3 regions of the Lysobacter sp. Soil_N_51 genome follow, and region 3 is predicted to be linked to each of the others. Evidence: riboswitches for the same ligand, from Rfam matches in the RefSeq annotation. Region 3 holds a riboswitch; each other region holds the start of a gene.
What was found. A riboswitch is a leader RNA that binds a small molecule or an ion and turns the genes downstream of it on or off. The one in region 3 is predicted to bind cobalamin.

Region 1: it holds a riboswitch for cobalamin, as region 3 does, so the genes downstream of both, btuB (TonB-dependent vitamin B12 receptor) here and AC3A4T_RS12405 (ribonucleoside-diphosphate reductase subunit alpha) in region 3, are expected to answer to the same signal.
Region 2: it holds a riboswitch for cobalamin, as region 3 does, so the genes downstream of both, btuB (TonB-dependent vitamin B12 receptor) here and AC3A4T_RS12405 (ribonucleoside-diphosphate reductase subunit alpha) in region 3, are expected to answer to the same signal.

The regions. Positions count from the first base shown of each region.
Region 1 covers NZ_JBDGLR010000002.1:410,480-417,286, reverse strand. Annotated here, with positions in the region: gene AC3A4T_RS04770 (RNA pyrophosphohydrolase) at 1-270, opposite strand, end outside; tRNA gene AC3A4T_RS04765 (tRNA-Met) at 396-472, shown strand; gene queD (6-carboxytetrahydropterin synthase QueD) at 598-960, shown strand; gene AC3A4T_RS04755 (phasin family protein) at 1,470-1,874, shown strand; gene bioD (dethiobiotin synthase) at 2,183-2,887, opposite strand; gene AC3A4T_RS04745 (GAF domain-containing protein) at 3,055-3,537, shown strand; gene AC3A4T_RS04740 (TfoX/Sxy family protein) at 3,534-3,968, shown strand; cobalamin riboswitch at 4,460-4,701, shown strand; gene btuB (TonB-dependent vitamin B12 receptor) at 4,827-6,719, shown strand.
Region 2 covers NZ_JBDGLR010000005.1:499,317-506,123, reverse strand. Annotated here, with positions in the region: gene AC3A4T_RS11910 (hypothetical protein) at 1-185, opposite strand, end outside; gene btuB (TonB-dependent vitamin B12 receptor) at 242-2,071, opposite strand; cobalamin riboswitch at 2,320-2,580, opposite strand; gene AC3A4T_RS11900 (SDR family oxidoreductase) at 2,724-3,479, shown strand; gene AC3A4T_RS11895 (TonB-dependent receptor plug domain-containing protein) at 4,035-6,416, shown strand; gene AC3A4T_RS11890 (amidohydrolase family protein) at 6,585-6,807, shown strand, end outside.
Region 3 covers NZ_JBDGLR010000006.1:91,162-97,968, forward strand. Annotated here, with positions in the region: gene AC3A4T_RS12395 (ribonucleotide-diphosphate reductase subunit beta) at 1-908, opposite strand, end outside; gene AC3A4T_RS12400 (four helix bundle protein) at 978-1,340, shown strand; gene AC3A4T_RS12405 (ribonucleoside-diphosphate reductase subunit alpha) at 1,374-3,725, opposite strand; cobalamin riboswitch at 4,133-4,415, opposite strand; gene AC3A4T_RS12410 (DUF2339 domain-containing protein) at 4,539-6,807, shown strand, end outside.

The DNA of each region.
Region 1 (6,807 bases), on a different contig from region 3:
CAATCGGTCGTTGCGGCGCACCGCCCGCCGCGGCAGGCGATAACGCAGCCAACCCGGGGTCGAGCCGAGGACTTCGACATGCTGCGGGAGCAGGCCGGTTTCCTCGTGCAGCTCGCGGTACATCGCCTCGAGCGGCGTCTCGTCGGTGTTCATCCCGCCTTGCGGGAACTGCCAGCCGTCACGATGCACGCGCCGGGCCCAGAACAAGCGGCCGTCCGAGTGCATGAGCACGATGCCGACATTAGGCCTATAGCCGTCCGGATCGATCACGATGCGGACTCCAAATTCACTGAGACCGACTCTGCCACGGGGTGGCGCAGACGACAAGTCGGGCAAAGCCGCGCTCAGACGATTGACAAGCGCCCGTCCGGCATGAAGAATTCGCGGTTCCCCATGGCTATGTAGCTCAGCCGGTTAGAGCACAGCACTCATAATGCTGGGGTCGGTGGTTCGAGTCCACCCATAGCCACCATGGATACCCGCGCAGCAAGACCCAGGCCCGCCCGCGCTGCGGGCCTTTTCGTTTCCGGCGCCGGACGCGCCTGCCGCCCCACTCACCGACGCCGCGCCGCGTCCGCATCGCCACCGGTTACCGCCATGACTGCCGTCGACATCTTCAAGGTCTTCACCCTCGAAGCCGCGCACCGGCTGCCGAACGTGCCCGAAGGCCACAAGTGCGCGCGCCTGCACGGCCACTCGTTCCGGATCGAGGTGCATCTGCGCGGCGAACTGGGCGAGCACAGCGGCTGGGTGATGGACTACGCCGACGTCAAGAAAGCGTTCCAGCCGATCTACGACCGTCTCGATCACCACTACCTCAACGACATCGAAGGCCTGGAAAACCCGACCAGCGAGCGTCTGGCGGTGTGGGTCTGGGATCAGCTCAAGCCGGTGTTGCCGCTGCTGAGCGAAATCGTCGTGCACGAGACCTGCACCGCGGGTTGTCGTTACCGCGGCTGAGGCCGCGGCCTGCACTCCGGGCTGATCGGTTCGACGACGCGCTAATCGGCGCGGTCGCGAACGTATCGCTGTTTCGTCTGCGCGTCGGCTCCGATCTGACGACAACCGCTCGCCCCGCGCCAATCCAACCTCGCCCACCCGCGACTGCTGCGCCGGAACCCAACGACGCGTTCCTGGACCGCGCGCGCAATTCCGCGTTTCGGCAGCCGTAAGCGGCGCCGCAAATAGTTTTTCTGTAACCCAGCCCATGCACGGTGCCGCGGTCGGCCGATCGAACCCGAGAGCGCCGACCGATGCGCGTCCGGTTCGGCGCATCCGAGGCCCGATTCCACCGCGCCGCGACGCTTTGCCTGAACAGCTGCCTCGTCGCTAACTAGCTGAATAGGCGGGCTTTCTGAACGGTTGGCGACCGCTCGTCGGGTCGATGTTGCATCGCAACAAAGCCGCACCTATGCTGCACCGCACAATCCAGTCGTTCTTCGTCTGGACCCTCACTCAGGAGCTCAGCCATGTACCAGCAATTCAACGAACAGTTCGCCGCCGCTACGCGCCAGTTCGCGGACACGGCCGCTCAGGTCAACCGCCTGGCCCTCGACAACGCCGGCGCCGTGTTCGGTCTGCAGATCGCCGCGATCGAAGAGCGCGTCAACGCGACCTTCGCTTTCTTCGGTGAAGCCGCCGAAGCGCGCGATCCGGAAGCCTTCAAGACCCTGTGGCCGAAGGGCGTGCAGATCGCTCGCGAAAACGTCGAGCGCGCTGTCAGCACCGGTCAGGAAGCGTTCGGCCGCACCCTCAAGGCCAACGAAGCCATCGCCGAGCTGGCCAAGTCGCAGATCGAAACCGCCGCCAAGGCCACCCAGGCCAACGTCGAGAAGGCCACCAAGGCCGCGACCAAGGCGACCGCTGCGAAGTAATCGCAACCGTCTCTCTCTCCGGCGGGTAACGCGGATACAAAAACCCGGCAGCGCAGGCTGTCGGGTTTTTTGTTGTGTGTACGAAAGTGGCCGTGGCGGTGGATCGATGGCGAATGCCTGATCGCGATCGCTCGACTGGACCGCTTCGCCATCGCGCTCTGCCGACGCATGCAATCAGCCGTGCGGATACCACCGAATGATCCCGGGCCTAGGCGCGGGCCGCCCTTTCGAACGCGCCGGACACCACGTTCGCAGCCCAGCATCGCAAGGCGTAACTCCGCCCAGTCCGCCTCGCCGATACCGCGTTTTCAGAACACCGGCGTCAACAGCCCCGCCATCGCGGCCGGATCGGGCGACGGCGCATACGGCAGCCGGCCCCAGCACGGCACCGGCAGGCGACGGCACAGGATCTGGAAGTTTTCCTCGGCGCTCGCCATGTGCGGGTCGATGCCGTTGGCGATCCAGCCGACCAGCCGCGCGCCATCGGCCTGGATCGCGCGCGCGCTCAGCCGCGCGTGGTTGATCGCGCCCAGCCGCATGCCGACCACCAGCACCACCGGCAGATCCAGCGCGCGCACCAGGTCGATCTGATCGAGCTCGGCGCTGATCGGCGCGGCCCAGCCGCCGACGCCTTCGACCACGACCGTATCGGCCTGCGCCGACAGTCGCGCATACGCCTGCAGGATCGGCGCGAGCGCGATCTCGACTCCGGCCTGCGCGGCGGCGATCTCCGGGGCCAGCGGTTGCGGCAGCGCATAGGGATTGACGTCGTCGTAGCGCGGGGTCGGCGCACTGGCCGCCTGCAGCAGCAGGGCGTCCTCGTTGCGCCAGCCCTCGGCGCTGGCCTCGCAGCCGCTGGCGACCGGTTTCATGCCGACCGCGCGCGCCCCGAGCGAGCGCAAGCAGTGCAGCAGCGTGGCGCTGGCCAGCGACTTGCCGATGCCGGTGTCGGTGCCGGTGACGAACACGCCCCGGGGAATCGGGCCGCGCGGAAGGCTGAAAGATTCGGTCATGCGGGGAGGCGCGGGGTCCTGGAGGCTGGATAAAGCGATGCGGTAAGGCGGACAAGACGCAGGCAGCGTGGGCGCTCAAGTCACCGTGGATGTGACTCATCTCGCGCTTTTCGGCGATGCCAGCCGGCCATGGTAGTCGCGGCAGGCCCCGCTGTTACACTCCCTGAATGTTTACAGCCTCCACACTTTCGGGCGGAAAGCCCGAGCAGTACGCCCAGTTGCTCGATCAGGCACGCGGCCTGCTCGACGGCGAGCGCGACCGGGTCGCCAATGCCGCCAACCTGTCGGCGCTGGTCAATCAGGCGCTGCCGCAGCTCAACTGGGTCGGCTTCTATTTCTACGATGGCACCGAATTGGTGGTCGGGCCGTTCCAGGGCCTGCCGGCCTGCGTGCGTATTCCGCTCGACAAGGGCGTATGCGGCGCCGCCGCGTCGAGCCGCCAGACCCAGCGCGTCGCCGATGTCCACGACTTCCCCGGCCATATCGCCTGCGACGCGGCCTCGCGTTCGGAGGTGGTGGTGCCGCTGTTCAAGGGCGACCGGCTGATCGGCGTGTTCGATCTCGACAGCCCGGTGCCGAACCGCTTCGATGCCGACGACCAGGCCGGCCTGGAAGCCCTGGCGCAGGTCTACCTGGAGTCTGTGGCATGACCGCAGCACCCAAGATGCGCAATATCGGCCCCAAAAGTGCGGCTTGGCTGCGCCAAGTGGGTCTGCGCACGCATCAAGATATTGCCGCGATCGGCACGGTCGAGGCGTTCATGCGGGTCAAGCGCGCCGGCTTCAAGCCGACCTTGAACCTGCTTTACGCGATCGAAGGCGCGCTGCTCGACTGCCATTGGCAGGAGATCAGCGACGAACGCCGCCAGGAGCTGATCCTGGCCGCCGAAGCGGCGACCGCGCTGCTGCCGGCGCCGCGCAACAAGCCGGCCGCCGCGCCGGTGCACACGACCATGCATGCCGAGGAACGGCACGAGGACAACACCGCCTACGACGGCGGCCCGGCGGCGCATGACGACGACGATGGGTCCGGCGGCGATGAGCGGCGGGGCGATCAGGACGGCGAAGAACGCCACGATTGAGGTCGGCCGGTTCGGTTGGCCTTAGTTGTGAGGCGTCGGTCGATGGCGGTGAACGTCGTGGCAGTTGCCGGCGCGCGTGCCCTCTTCCGCCCTTCGGGCACCTTCTCCCGCAAGGCGGGAGAAGGGAACGTGCTTGAGCTTGTGGTTGGCGCGACTTCCGGCCAGGCCGCTGTGGACGGCCCGACTGAGAACACTTTCAGCCCCATGCGGCCTTAAGCCCTTCTCCCGAGCTGTAAGGCGTCGGTCGGCGGCGGTGAACCTCGTGGCAGTTGCCGGCGCGCGTGCCCTCTTCCGCCCTTCGGGCACCTTCTCCCGCAAGGCGGGAGAAGGGAACATCCTTGAGCTTGTGGTTGGCCCGGCTCCCGGCCAGGGCGCTTTGGACTGCCCGACAGAGAAGACTTTCAGCCCCACGCCGCCTTAAGCCCCTCTCCCGCTTGCGGGAGAGGGGTTGGGGTGAGGGCCCGCCCGGACTTTGCCCCCCGCATCGCGTAGACTGCGCACCGCTTCAAGGTGACCCCACGGCTTGCGCCGCCGGGGTTGAAACGGGAAGCCGGTGACACGCCCTCCTCCGATCGGACGAGCCGGCGCCATTCCGGCACTGCCCCCGCAACGGTAAGCCAGTCAGATCGCGGCATCCGCCACTGTGCAAGGCACGGGAAGGCGCCGCGACCGGAGTCGACCCCGCGTCGGCCCGCTGGCGAGTCCGGAGACCGGCCTTGGGGTGCTACAGGTTGCGATGCGGAGGGCATCGCGGCGGCTGTTGCACTTCGTGCGCCTTGCTGCCCGCTCGCCTTCTTTCGCAACCGCCCATTCCGTTGTCGTAATCGCGTGCGCCACGGCGCGCGCTGGAGCTACCCCATGCCGGTTGCAAGTCTGCGTGCCCTGAACCTTTCCTTCGCCATCGCCCTGGCCCTGCCGACCGTCGCGGCCGCGGCGCCCGCCGGCGAGGCCACCGATCTGGACGAAGTCGTCGTCACCGCCAACCGCACCGCGGTCAGCGTCAACGACCTGCTGACCCCGGTCGAGGTGCTCGATCGCAGCGACATCCAGCGCAGCCAGGCGCGCGATCTGAACGATCTGCTGCGCGGCCGCGCCGGCATCACCCTCGCCAACCAGGGCGGCGCCGGCAAGCTCACCACGCTGTTCCTGCGCGGCAGCGAGTCCGACCACGTGCTGGTGCTGGTCGACGGCATCCGCATCGGTTCGCCGACCTCGGGCTTGGCCTCGCTGCAGGACCTGCCGCTCGAATTGATCGACCGGATCGAGATCGTGCGCGGCCCGCGTTCGAGCCTGTACGGCGCCGACGCCATCGGCGGCGTGATCCAGGTGTTCACCCGCCGCGAGCAGCAGGGCTTCGCCCCGCGCGCGCATGTCGGCGGCGGCAGCAACGGCACCATCGAATTCGGCACCGGCTTCGGCGGCCGCAGCGGCCGCGGCTGGTTCGGCGCCGACTACAGCTTCCGCAAGACCCAGGGCATCAACGCCTGCCGCGGCGCCGGCTTCCCGGTGTTCGCCGGCTGCTTCACCGACGAACCTGATCGCGACGGCTACGAGAGCCATTCGCTGTCGCTGCGCGGCGGCATCGAGATCAACGACCAGTGGAGCATCGAAGGCCAGGCGCTGCGCGCGGAAGGCGAGAACGCCTACGACGGCGACTTCGGCAATTATTCCGAGACCGTGCAGCAGGTGATCGGCGGCAAGCTCGACTGGCGTCCGTCGGATACGGTGCATGTGCAGCTCAGCGCGGGCCGCAATGTCGATGGTTCGCAGAATTACGATCTCAAGGGCCCCCACGCCTTTCCCAACAGCGTTTCTCCGGGGCAGCGCATCGGCTTCTTCGATACCGATCGCGACAGCGCGACCTTGCAGGCCGATTTCAATCTCTTCGAAGGCAATACGCTGACCGCGGGCTTCGATTGGCTGCGCGACCGGGTCGACAGCAACACCGTGTACGACGAACTCGAACGCGACAACAAGGCCGGTTTCCTCCAGTACCAGGGCCGCTTCGGCAACCAGTCGTTCGAAGCCAGCGTGCGCCGCGACGACAACGAGCAGTTCGGTGGCCACACCACCGGCGGCGCCGCGTGGGGCCTGAGCTTCGCCGAGCGTTGGCGCGTGACCGTGGGCTACGGCACCGCGTTCAAGGCACCGACCTTCAACGAGCTATACTTCCCGTTCTTCGGCAACGCCGACCTCAAGCCGGAAGAGTCCAAGACCTGGGAACTGGGCCTGGCCTACCGTGGCGACAACTTCAACGCGCGCATCGACGGTTTCGATACCCGCGTCGATCAGCTGATCACCTTCGACTCGTCGATCAACCTGCCCAACAACATCGAACGCGCGCGCATGCGCGGCGCCGAGATCGGCATCGACACCACCTTCGCGCAGTGGACCCTGGCGGCGAGCGCGAGCTTCCTCGACACCGAGAACCGGGTCGGCTTCTACCGCGGCAACGACCTGCCGCGCCGCGCAAAGCGCAGCGGCCGCATCGATCTGGATCGCGCGTTCGGCAAGTTCCGCATCGGCGCGACCGCGGTCGGTTACGGCTCGCGTTACGACGATGTCGGCAACAGCAGCCGCGTCGGTGGTTACGGCACCTTCGACCTGCGCGCCGAGTATGCGATCAGCGACGCGCTGAGCCTGCAGGCGCGCGTGGCCAATGTGTTCGATCGCGACTACGAGACCGTGTCGTACTACAACCAGCCCGGCCGCGAGTGGTTCGTGACCCTGCGTTACGCGCCGAAGAACTGAGGCGTCACGCATCGGTCGGTTTCGTACCGATCGATGCGATGTTCTACATCGCTGTAACGTTGCGACGACAAAGGCCCGGCATTGCGCC
Region 2 (6,807 bases), on a different contig from region 3:
GCCGCCAGCAGATAGCCGACGAACGCCGCATGCCGGCGCAGATACAGACCGCCGAGAAAGAACACCGCCATCGAGGCATCGGGCAGATGCAGCGCATCGCCGAAATGATGGAAGCGGGTGGCGAGCATCAGCGTCAGCAGGGCCGCGAACAGGCCGTATTGCGCGGGTCGGGACGGAAGGTTCATCGGCGGCTCTCTCGTTGCGAACCGGCCGCGCGGGCGGCCGGCGGGATGCTGATCCGTCAGCGGGAGGGGCGGTAACGCAGACTCAACAGATAGTTGCGACCGGGTTGATTGTAGAAGGCGGCGGTTTCATAACGGCGATCGAAGACGTTGTTGGCCGACAGTTGCAGGCTCCAGGCCGTGTCGATGGCATAGCCCAGGCGCAGATCGGTCAGAGCGTAGCCGGCCAGGCGGCGGGTATTGGCCAGTTCGTCGTAGCGCTCGCCGGCGGCGTAGACGCTGGCGCCGAGCGACCAGGACGATGCGCCATCGATGTCGAAACGGCGATCGGCATCGACCCGCGCGCTCTGCCGCGCGCGCCGCGGCAGATAGTTGTCGCGATAGGCGTTGGGGCTGTCGTTGCGCGGGTCCAGCCAGGTCGCGCTGGCGCGCAGGTCCCACTGCGCCAGACGGGTATCGAGCACCGCTTCCAGGCCGCGGATGCGCGCGCGGTCGACATTGCCCGGCGCACCGATCGAGGCGTCGTAGGCGATCAGATCGTCGACCCGGGTCTGGAACGCGTTGAGCGACCACACGTGCTGGCGCTGCGCGCCGTGAGTGCCGCGCAGGCCGACTTCGACGCTGCGCGAAGTTTCCGGTTGCACCTGCGGGTTGCCAAAGCCGGGGTAATACAGCTCGTTGAAGGTCGGCGCCTTGAACGCGGTGCCGTAGCTCGCGGTCAGCCGCAGCGATTCGCTCAGGTCCCAGCCCCACAGCGCGCTGCCGGTGGTTTGCCCGCCGAACTGGCTGTCGTCGTCGCGGCGCAGGCTGGCCTGCACGGCGTGCGCGCCGAAGCTCTGCTGCCACTGCGCGAAGGCGCCGCGCAGGATGCGGCGGTCGCGCGCGTAGGCGGTGTTGCTTTCCACTTCGTCGCGCTGCCAATCGAAGCCGGCGCTCAACAGGCCCGCGCCGATGCCGAAATCGCCCTGCACCGAGCCCAGCTGGCGACGGGTATCGAAGGTGCTCGAATACTTGCCGTTCCTGTAGGTGTCGCTCAGGTCGGCGCTGCGCCCGGCGTTGGCGGTCAGGGTCACCCGCTCGCTGGGTTTGTAGCGCAGCTTGGCGCCGGCCACTTGCTGGACGTTGTCGGCCTCGTTGTTCTGGCTGCCGTCGTAGCGGTTGTTGCCTTCGGCGCGGAACAGGCGCGCTTCGCCGTCCCAGTGATTGTTGAAGCGATAGCCGCCCTGCATGGTCAGTGAGCTGTTGCGATAACCGTCGCGGTCGGGCGAGTTGGTGAAGCAGCCCGCGCCGCCCGGCGAAGGCTTGCCGCGGCAGGCGTTGATGCCGTCGGTCTGTTCGTGCGCGGCGTTGATGGAATACCAGCCGCGCTCACCCTTGCCGGCCACGCCGGCGCTCGCGCGACGGGTCGCGTTGCTGCCGATCGACACGCCGAAACTCGGCGCGAACGGGCCTTGCGGGCGACGGGTGAAGATCTGGATGACGCCGCCGATCGCCTCGGAGCCGTACAGGCTGGAGAACGGCCCGCGCACGATTTCGATACGCTCGATCTGCTCGACCGGAATGTCCTGCAGCGAAGCGCCGCCGCTGGTCGCCGAGCCGATCTTGATGCCGTCGATCAGCACCAGCACGTGATCGGATTCGGTGCCGCGCAGGAACAGCGAGGTCGATTTGCCGGCGCCGCCGTTGTTGGCCAGCGAAGCGCCCGGGGTGCCGCGCAATAGATCAGGCAGCGAGGACGGTTGGCGCCTGTCGATCTCATCGCGATCGATCACGGTCACCGCCGCCAGGGTTGCGTCCTGGGTCTGCGCGGTGCGGGTGGCGGTCACTATCACCTGATCCAGGTCGACCGCGGCGGGCGCGGCGAACGCGGGCAGCGCGCAGAGGCTCAAGGCAAGGCTGACGCCGACGGTCGCGGCATGGCTGACGCCGACGGTCGCAGCATGGCTGACGCCATGCGCACGCAAGGTGGACGCCGGCGACGGCACACCTCGCAGGCAGGAAAAGGAACGGGTACGCAAAGTCACTGGCAGGTCTCCACGGCCGCGCCTCACCCGCGCGGTCCAGACAGGGTCGTGACATGCGGGGGATGCAACGCGGGCACGCGCGGAGGCACGACGCCCGAGACCGGCCCACCGCCTGTCGGTTCGCGCTCCGGGCCGGTCTCCGGGCTTGCGAGCGAAGCGCGGCCGGCGCGGTCGTTGTTGGACCGAGCGATGCCGCCTCTTCCGTAACGCGCCTTCCCGTGTCGAGACACAGTGGCCGATTGCGCTACGTCTACTCGCCTACCGTTGCGGGGGCAGCTCCGGCTTGAGCGCGCTGACGAACGACAGCGACGCGACCGGATTCCCGTTTCAATCGCCGAACCGTGTCGGCGATCACCTTGAGCGCGGGCATCTTAGCAGCGGCGTCCCACACAAACGCCACGGTATGGGCGTCGCCGTGTTCATTTAGGAAGTTATGGGCACATTTCGGACGCGTCTGATTCATCCACTTCCGACCGTTGCGCAGGATAGGCACATTCTTCGTAAACCGAGCCACGCCATGAGCGCAGCCCATGTCCGTCTGAGCCCCGCGCCGATCGTCCGCAGTCTGGTGATCGGTGCGCAGTCGAACATCGGCCGTGCGGTGTCGGCACGTTTGTCGCGCCGCCGCGGTGAGCTGATGCTCGCCTGCGGCGATCTGGCGGGCCTGGAAGCCACCGCGCAAGACCTGCGGCCGCTGGCCAAGTCGGGCATCGAGACCCATCAGGCCCTGCTCGAAGACACCGACAGCCTGCGCCGCCTGTTCGACCACGCCGGCCAGATCGACCATCTCGTCATCACCGCCAACGCGCCCTCGCCGGGCCTGCGCCTGGCCGAGCTGGACCTGGACGAGGTGCGGCTGGCGTTCGAACGCAAGCTGTGGGGTTCGATCCAGGCGGTGCAGCTGGCCCTGCCCTATCTGAGCCGCAACGGCAGCGTGACCCTGACCACCGGCATCGTCGCGCGCAAGGCCACCCCGGGCGCGCTCGGCCGCACCCTGATCAACGCCGCGCTGGAAGCCAGCGTCAAGGTGCTGGCGCGCGAACTGGCGCCGCTGCGGGTCAACGCGGTCAGCCCCGGGTTGACCGACAGCGACGGCTACAACGGCCTGGAGCCGATGGCGCGCATGGCGATGCTGGCGCGGGTCGGCGACCGGCTGCCGGTCGGCCGGGTCGGCAGCGCCGACGAAATCGCCTCGGCCTACCTGTTCGCGATCGACAACGCCTTCGTCACCGGCACGGTGATCGACGTCGACGGCGGCGCGCTGATCAGCTGAGCGTCGCGGCCGCGCGCCGCGCTTCTTCTTCCGGACGCCGGGTTCGCGTTTGTTGCGGCCCGGCGTTTTTTATTGGGCCGGGATTTGGGATTTGGGATTTGGGATTTGGGATTGGCAAAAGCGGGGGACGCGGGATCGGACTGCTGCGTACTTACATGCCGTCATTCCTGCGAACGCAGGAATCCAGTGACTTTGACGAGACAACGGAGACGACGTCGCGTCCTGGACCTACGTTCAAGTCACTGGATTCCCGCGTTCGCGGGAATGACGAGCAAAAGCGAATCCGCGGACGTCGTGGCGCAACTGCAACGACGCCCTTTGCCCCAAGACGCAGTAATCGACCTGATCGCGCCGCAACCGCCCTTGCTCTCCCGCTTCCCGCTTCCCGCTTCCCGCTTCCCGCTTCCCGCTTCCCGAATCCCGAATCCCGAATCCAAGACGCCTAGCACCTTTTGACTACTTGCGTTAGCCAGATCCTGGCCGCTTTATTGACCGACTTGTTAGAACCGTGTTAAACCCAATGACATCGCTGTCATCCCCCTGCAAGGAGTCGTCATGCCCGTCCGCCGCACCCCAGCCGGTCCGCGCCATCCCCTGGCCCTCGGCCTGCTGCTCGCCCTGTCCGCGTCCGCCGCCCAGGCCCAGGACCCCGCTGCGCGCAGCGATCCCAAGACCCTCGATCAGGTCATCGTCACCGGCACCCGCGTGTCCGACCGCACCGTGGCCGAGTCCACCGCGCCGATCGACATCATCACCCCCGAAACCCTGGAAGCCACCGGCACGGTCGAACTGGCCAGCGCCCTCGCCCGCGCCCTGCCCTCGCTGAACTTCCCGCGCCCGGCGATCACCGACGGCACCGACGCGGTACGTCCGGCGCAGTTGCGCGGCCTCGCGCCCGATCAGGTGCTGGTGCTGGTCAACGGCAAGCGCCGCCACACCACCGCGCTGATCAATCTCAACGGCAGCCAGGGCCGCGGCTCCTCGCCGGTCGATCTCAACGCGATCCCGATCGCCTCGATCGAACGCGTGGAAGTGCTGCGCGACGGCGCCTCGGCCCAGTACGGCTCCGACGCGATCGCCGGCGTGGTCAATATCGTGCTCAAGGGCAGCGATTCGGGCGGCAGCATCGCCGCGCGCTACGGCCAGTACAGCGCCGGCGACGGCGAGCAGTACCAGTTGTCCGGCGACGCCGGTTTCAAACTCGGCGAAAACGGCAAGCTGCATCTGGCCGCGCAAGGCGGCCATCAGGACCAGACCAACCGCGCGCGTCCGTTCCAGGGCGTGGTCGAACAGCGTTACGGCGATCCCGAAATCGATCAGGGCGCGATCTCGTACAACGGCGAATACAGTCCGACCGATTACCTGACCTTCTATTCGTTCGGCAGTTACAGCAAGCGCGACGTGCTCTCCAACGGTTACTTCCGCTTCGCCGGCGATCCGCGCAACATCCCGTCGATCTATCCCAACGGTTTCCTGCCGCAGATCCACAACATCAGCAAGGACCGCGCCGCGGTGGTGGGCCTGCGCAGCGAAACCGCCGGCGGCACCCAGATCGACCTGAGCTACAACTACGGCCACAACGGCCTGACCTTCGACATCGAGAACACCCTCAACCGCAGCCTCGGCCCGACCTCGCCGACCAACTTCTACGCCGGCGCGCTCGAAGTCACCCAGCACGTGCTCAACCTGGACTTCACCAAGTCGGTCGACTTCGGCTGGCAATACCCGGTGACCTTCGCCTGGGGCGCGGAGTGGCGCGGCGAAGAATTCTCCGAACGCGCCGGCGAGCCGCTGTCGTACGCCAACGGCGGCGTGCCGGCGTCCAACGGCCAGATCATTCCCGGCGCGCAGGTGTTCTCCGGTTTCCGCGCCAGCGATGCCGGCAACTTCGACCGTCACAGCTATTCGGCGTACATCGACGCCGAAACCGACTTCACCGACAAGTTCTCCGCCGGCGTGGCCGCGCGTTTCGAAAGCTACAGCGACTTCGGCGATACCACCTCGGGCAAGTTGTCGGCGCGCTACGCTTTCACCGATAAGGTCGCGTTGCGCGCCACCGCCTCGACCGGTTTCCGCGCGCCGTCGCTGCAGCAGCAGTTCTTCCAGTCGATCGCGACCAATTTCATCAGCGGCGTGCCGTTCGAGATCGGCACCTTCCGGGTCGACAATCCGGCCGCGGTCGCGTTGGGCTCGGAAGCGCTCAAGGCCGAGGAATCGACCAACTACAGCCTCGGCCTGGTGCTGCAACCGGCTGACGGCCTGTACATCACCGTCGACGCGTACAAGATCGAAGTCGAGGACCGCATCCTGCTGTCGGAAAACCTGACCAGCACCGCGGTGCGCAATTATCTGCAGGCCAACGGCTATCCGGGCATCGGCGGCGGGCGTTATTTCACCAATGCGGTGGATACCGATACGCAAGGTATCGATGTGGTGGCGACGCAGGCGTGGGATCTGAGTTCGGGCAAGTTCAACCTCACCCTTGGCTACAACTACTCCAAGACCGAGATCGACAAGATCGCGCCGAACCCGGCGCGACTGGCCGCGATCGACCCCAATGCAGTGCGCATCGGCCGCACCGAGATCGGCCGCATCACCAAGGGCGCGCCGAAGGACAAGTTCTTCCTTGCCGGCGATTGGAAGACCGGCAACTGGGGCTTCAACGCCACCGCGACCCGCTACGGAGAATTCACCGAACTGCACGCGAGCGACCCGCTGCAGGACCAGACCTTCGGCGCCAGCTGGACCCTCGACCTGGCCGCGAGCTATCGCTTGAACAACTGGGAGTTCACCCTCGGCGGCGACAACGTCCTCAACGAGTACCCGGACGAATCCAAGCTGGTGCGCGGCACCCGCAACTACCTGCCGTACAACACCGCCTCGCCGTATGGCTTCAACGGCGCATTCGGTTATTTCAAGATCGGCTACAAGTGGTGAGTCCGCGACCGCAGGTTCTCGCGTAAGCAAACGGCCCGGCGACCCCGGGCCGTTTCTTGTTTACACCGGCACATTCCGCGGCGGCGCGGATCGGCTATACACGAGGACTGTCGCGGCGCCCGTCGCGCACGTCCGGTTCCGATCCGCAGGCCAAGCCACGAGGTCTCCATGCGCCCGACCGCTCCGCTGTTGCTGTCGCTCGTTCCGTTGTTGCTGTCCCTGAGCATTTCCAATGCAATCGCCGCGCCCGCCGGCAAGCAACAACAGACCGTGCTGATGCAGGGCAAGCCGGCCGGCGGACAGACCGTCGACACTGCCGCCGACGGCGGCACCCGGGTCGAATACCAGTTCAAGGATCGCGGCCGCGGCGATCACACCAAGACCCGCTGGC
Region 3 (6,807 bases):
GGCATGCCGAGCTGGGCCATGCGCTGGTCGGCGCAGTATTCCAGGTACTGGCGCATGTCCTTCAACGACAGGCCGACCACGCCGCCCGACAGCACGTCCTGGGCGAACTGGTATTCGCAATCCACCGCGTCCTCGAACATCTTCACCACCTGCGCGCGCAGGTCGGCGTCGAACAGGTCGGGCTCTTCCTCGCGCGTGGTGCGGATCACTTCGAACGCGAACGCCATGTGGCAGCTTTCGTCGCGGAACACCCAGTTGGTGCCCGAGGCCAGGCCGTTGAGCAGGCCGCGCGAACGCAGGTAGTACACGTAGGCGAACGCGGCGAAGAAGAACAGGCCTTCGATGCAGCCGGCGAAGCAGATCAGGTTGAGCAGGAACTGGCGGCGCTGCTCGCGCGTCTCGATGCGCTGCAGACCCTGGATCGAATCCATCCAGCGGAAGCAGAACTCGGCCTTGGCCCGGATCGAGGCGATGTTCTCGACCGCGTCGAAGGCCTTGGCGCGCTCGTTCGGATCGGGCAGGTAGGTGTCGAGCAGGGTCAGGTAGAACTGCACGTGCAGCGCTTCTTCGTACAGCTGCCGCGACAGGTACATGCGCGCTTCGGGCGCGTTGATGTGCTGATACAGGTTCAGCACCAGATTGTTCGACACGATGCTGTCGCCGGTGGCGAAGAACGCGACCAGGCGCTCGACCAGATGCCGCTCGGCCGGGCCGAACTTGTGCTTGAGGTCGTTGACGTCCTGGGAGAAATCCACTTCCTCGACGGTCCAGGTGTTGCGGATCGCGTCGCGGTACATCTCGTAGAAGTGCGGGTAGCGCATCGGCCGCAAGGTGAGGTCGAAGCCTGGGTCCAGAAGCTTGGTATCGAGTGCAGAAGAGTGAGGAGTGAGTGGGGAAGTCGCTGACATGGACATAAGGGGTTTTCCGATTTTAGGTATGCGGCGGATGCGTCAACCTCGGTTATGAGGGAGGAGCCGGTGCACTACCAGGTAACTACGATTTGGGGCAAGTCCATGAGGCTGGCGGAACGGGTTTGCGTCGTTTCGACGCAACTCCCCGCGATGGAGCGATATGGAATTCGGTTGCAGCTGACGCGATCTGCGGTGTCGGTGCCTAGCAACATCGCGGAGGGCTGGACACGGGAGTCGAAGAAGGAGAAGGCGCAGTTCCTGGCGATCGCACACGGTTCGCTGTCGGAGCTTCACACCCAACTGCTGATCTGCGAGCGAGTGGGCTGGTTGTTTCCGGCCAATCTCGTCGAAATAAAATCTCTCATCGACGAGATCAGCCGGATGCTTACCGTCCTGCGAAGAGCCTCAAGAACCGGCAAGCCGCCCTGACTCACTCCTCACTCCTCTCAACTCACTCCTACCTCACTGACAGGCTTCGCAGGACTCGGGGTTTTCCAGCGAGCAGGCGATCGCCTCGCTCGGCGTGAATTCCTGGATCGGCGCGGGCGCCGCCACCGGCGCGCTGACCGTGGTCTTGGCGATCTTGGTGGCCGGACGCGAACGCAGGTAGTACGTCGTCTTCAGGCCCTTCTTCCAGGCGTACATGTACATCGAGCTGAGCTGGCCGATGTTCGGGCTTTCGATGAACAAGTTGAGCGACTGGCTCTGGTCGATATACGCACCGCGCTCGGCGGCCATGTCGATCAGCGAACGCATCGGCAGCTCCCACGCGGTGCGGTAGACCTGACGCAAGGCCTCGGGCACTTCGGTCACCGACTGGATCGAACCTTCGGCCATCTTGATCCGGTCGCGCATCTCGGCGGTCCACATGCCGAGCTTCTTGAGTTCTTCGACCAGGTACTTGTTGACCACCAGGAAGTCGCCCGACAGCGTCTCGCGCTTGAACAGGTTCGACACCTGCGGCTCGATGCACTCGTAGCAACCGGCGATGGAGGCGATGGTCGCGGTCGGCGCGATCGCGATCAGCAGCGAATTGCGCAGGCCGTGTTCGGCGATGCGCTTGCGCAGTTCGTCCCAGCGCTCGGGCTGCGACGGGGTCACGCCCCAGGCTTCGAACTGCAGTTCGCCGACGCTGGCGCGGGTGTCGTCGAACGACGGGTGCTTGCCGTGTTCCATCGCCAGTTCGTTCGACGCCGACAGGGCGTGGAAATAGATGGCTTCGGCGATTTCCATCGCCAGCTTGCGCGCAGGTTCCGAGTCGAACGGCAGGCGCAGTTTGAAGAACACATCCTGCAGGCCCATCGAACCCAGGCCGACCGGACGCCATTTCAGATTGGCGCGGCGCGCGGTTTCGATCGGGTAGAAGTTCAGATCGATGACGCGATCGAGCTGACGCACCGCAAGGCGCACGGTCTCGGCGAGCTTGTCGAAATCGAACGCGCCCTTGCCGTCGTCATACATCTCGACGTGATGCGAGAGGTTGATCGAACCCAGGTTGCACACCGCGGTTTCGTCCTGCGAAGTGACTTCCAGGATCTCGGTGCACAGGTTCGACAGATGGATGACGTTGCCGTCGCGCAGGGTCTGGTTGGACGCGCGGTTGGACTTGTCCTTGAAGTTCATCCAGCCGTTGCCGGTCTGCGCCAGGGTGCGCATCATCCGGCCGTAGATGTCGCGCGCCTTGACCTTCTTGGCGGCCAGGCCGGCGGCTTCGGCGGCGTGGTAGGCGCGGTCGAAGGCTTCGCCCCACAGGTCGGTCAGCTGCGGCACCTTGGACGGGTCGAACAGCGACCAGTCGGCATCGGCCTCGACCCGGCGCATGAATTCGTCCGGAATCCAGTTGGCCAGGTTGAGGTTGTGGGTGCGGCGCGCTTCGTCGCCGGTGTTGTCGCGCAGTTCCAGGAATTCTTCGACGTCGGCGTGCCACGGCTCCAGGTACACGCAGGCCGCGCCCTTGCGCTTGCCGCCCTGGTTGACCGCCGCGACGGAGGCGTCGAGGGTCTTCAGCCACGGCACGATGCCGTTGCTCAAGCCATTGGTCGAACGGATCAGCGAGCCGCGCGAACGGATGCGCGTATAGCTCAAGCCGATGCCGCCGCTGAACTTGCTGAGCTTGGCCACGTCCATGTAGCGCTTGTAGATGCTTTCCAGCGAATCGTCGGGCGAATCGAGCAGGAAGCAGCTCGACAGCTGTTCGTGGGTGGTGCCGGCGTTGAACAGGGTCGGCGAGGACGGGATGTAGTCGAGCTGGGCCATGCGGCGGTACAGCGCGAGCGCGTCGCTGACGTCTTCGCTCAGCGCGCAGGCGATGCGCAGGAAGAACTGCTGCGGTGTCTCGATGACGGTGCGCGCGGTGGGATGGCGCAGCAGGTAGCGGTCGTACAGGGTGCGCAGGCCGAAGTAATCGAACTTGGCGTCGAGGCTGCGGTCGATCGCGTCGTTGAGCTTGCGTGCGTTGGCCTGGACGAAGGTCACCAGGCGCTCGTTGATCAGGCCCAGTTCGTGGCCGCGCTGGATCGACTGCGAGAACGCGTGGATCTCGATGCCGGCGACTTCCTTCTCGATCACGCCGGCGAGCAGGCGCGCGGCGAGACGGCCGTATTCGGGTTCTTCGGCGGTCAGCAGGGCGGCGGTGCGGATCGACAGTTCGTCGAGTTCCTGGGTGGTCGCGCCGTCGTACAGGCCGGAGATGGTGCGGGTCGCCACGCGCATCGGGTCGATCGAATACAGGTTCTCGCCGCTGCGGGTCACCGCGCGCACGATCTTGTTGAGGTCGACCGGTTCGCGACGACCGTTGCGCTTGGTCACGCTCATGGTCAGGTTGGCGGCGGGCGGGGTCAGGGCGAAACCGGGCGCGGCGTCGTGCGCATCGCGGGCAACGGGTTTGGCGGGGGCGGCGGGGATGTCCGCGACGGGGGCGGCGGACGGATCGGTTGCGAGCGTGGTCATGAGCGTTACTCCGGGGCGTGGATGCACGGTGCGGAGACGCCGACGCACCACCGACGACGAACCGCGCGCGCGGCGTCACCGATGGCACGGCCGTGCCCCCGCGGGCGGGAATCTCGGAGCTTGCTGGCTGGGTGTCGCGCGGCCCGAGACGCGAGGTCCGGGACGGCCGCTCCGCGCATCGCGCCGGAACGGACGGGCGCGACGGTGGACCGTCGTGCCGCGACACCGGCCGTCTTCCTCCGAAGACTCCTTAGGGCCGGGACCGCGCGGTGTGCGACGCGCGGCTGTCGGCAGGTCTTCGGGCTCGGGACCCGGAGCGAGAAACGGGCAAAGAGAAGTGAGCGACGAGGGGTGACCCGTATCTCACTTTTCTTTGCCCGTGTCCCGTTCCTCCTACCAGGATCGCTTCCCAGGCGTACCGCCCAGTGCCATGACCCGTTCGTTTCCCATACCGCTGCGGGGCAGCGCCGGCTTCGAAGCGCGCGTGAGCGCGATTCCTACCGGCTTCCCTTTTCAGCCGACCTCGCGATCGGCACCGACGAGCACAACATAGTGTGGTTGCGCGATTTCGTCAACGCGATATGTGGTGGGAGAATCGTGTATATAAGGAGTGAAGGCGATGCTTCCCTCCACCGCGCATCGGTGTAACCTGCCCGCCATAAGGACTGGGGAACTGTGATGGAAGCACTGCTTGTGTTGTTGGGACTGGGTTTGCTGCTGGTCCCGGTTCTGCTCATCGTCGCGCTGGTCCAGGTGTCCGGACTCAAATCGCGGGTGAGCGAACTCGAACGCCGACTCAACCAGGCCGCGCCGGCCCCGTCGGCCCGTCCGGCCCCGGTCGCGCGCAGCCTCGATGACGAGACCCTGGCCGAGCGCATGGCGCGCGAAGCGCCGCCGCCGCGACCGCAGGCGACCGTCCCCGAGGCCGCCGTCCCGCCGCCCGCGCGCGTGGCGCCCGAAGCGCCGCTGGCCGCCGCGACCGCGTCGTCGCCGCCGCCGTTGCCGCCCACGCCCCCGACAGCCGCGCCCCCGACGGCTCCGCCGCCGCCGCGCCCGATCCCGCCGCGTCGGCCGGCCACGCCGGTCGAACCCGACGTGTTCACCCTCGGCGTGCGCTGGGTGCGGCGCTGGTTCACCGAGGGCAACGTGCCGGTCAAGGTCGGCATGCTGGTGTTGCTGGCCGGCGTCGCGGCGTTGCTCAAGTACGCCAGCGATCAGGGCTGGATGCGGGTGCCGATGGAGTTCCGTCTGGCCGGCATCGCGATCGCGGCGATGGCCGGGCTGGTGTTCGGCTGGCGCCAGCGCGAACGCAAGCGCATTTTCGGCCTGAGCCTGCAGGGCGGCGCGATCGGCGTGTTGCTGCTGGTGGTGTTCGCCGCGTTCAAGCTGTACGGCATGATCCCGGCCGGCGCGGCGTTCGCGATCAGCGTGGTGCTGGTCGCCGGCGCCGGGGTGCTGGCGGTGAAACAGAACGCGCTGGCTTTGGCGGTGTTCGCGATACTCGCCGGTTTCCTCGCGCCGATCTGGCTGTCGACCGGCTCGGGCAATCACGTCGCCTTGTTCGGCTACTACGCCGTGCTCAACGCCGGCATCTTCGCGATCGCCTGGTGGCGCGCGTGGCGCATCCTCAATCTGCTCGGCTTCGTCTTCACCTGGGGCATCGGCAGCCTGTGGGGCGTGCTCAAGTACCGGCCGGAACATTTCTCCACCACCGAGCCGTTCCTGCTGCTGTTCTTCGCGTTCTACCTGCTGATTCCGGTGCTGTACGCGCGCCGCCGCGCGGCCGGACGCAAGGATCTGATCGACGGCTGTCTGTTGTTCGGCACGCCGCTGATCGCGTTCACCCTGCAGGCCGGGCTGCTCGAAGGCGACCGCATGCCGCTGGCGTTCTGCGCGCTCGGCCTGGGCGCGATCTACGCCGCGCTGGCGTGGTGGCTGCGTCGCGATCAACGCTTCGTCGCGCTGGCGACGCCGTATGCGTTGTTGGCGGTGGGGTTCGCGACGTTGGCGGTGCCGCTTGCGCTGGCCGCCGAAGCGACCGCCTGCGTGTTTGCATTGGAAGGCGCGGCGCTGATCTGGCTGGGCCTGCGCCAGCAGCGCTGGTTGCCGCAGATGACCGGCATGGGCTTGCAAGTGGCCGCGGCGCTCGCCTTCATCATCGGCGCCAGCGATTCGGTCTGGGACGGCGACACGCCGCTGCTCAACGCCGACTTCGCCGGCGCGCTGCTGATCTCGCTGGCCGGTTTCGCCAGCGCCTGGAGCTACCGGCGCAGCGCCGACCGCACCCCGGCCGCGCTGTTCTACCTGTGGAGCATGGCCTGGTGGCTGGCGGCGACCGGCAGCGAGATCGCCGACTTCGTCGCCGACCGCAACAGCGCCGATGCGGTGCTGATGCTGACCGCGTTCACCGGCTGGATCGCGTCGGAAGTGTTCCGTCGCCATGATTGGCGCGCGCTGTCGGCGACCAGCACGTTGGCGATGCTCAGCGGTCTGCCGCTGCTGTTCATCCAGATCGACCAACATCAGCAGCCGTTCGCGGCGCTGGGCTGGCTGGCCTGGGCGTTGTACGCGCTGTTCGGCGCGCGCAGCCTGCTCAACCTGCGCGAACGCGCCGGCGGCGAGCTCGCGGTCGCGCATCTGGGCTGGTTGTGGTCGTGGGCGCTGGTGCTCGGCCTGAGCCTGTTCCGCCTGCTGCGGATGTCGGTGGACGACGGCGTGGCCAACTTCGGTTCGGGCTGGACCGCCTCGGCGCTGCTGCTGCCGATAGTGATCATGGCCGCGCTGACCTTGTGGCGTCCGAACCTGATCGCACAGCCGCTGGCCGCGCGCTTCGCGCAATGGCGCTCGGTCGCGATGACGTTGTTCGTCGCCGCCCTGATCGCGGTGATCGCGCTGGCCTTGACCACGCCGGCCAATCCGCATCCGGTGATGTGGCTGCCGGTGCTCA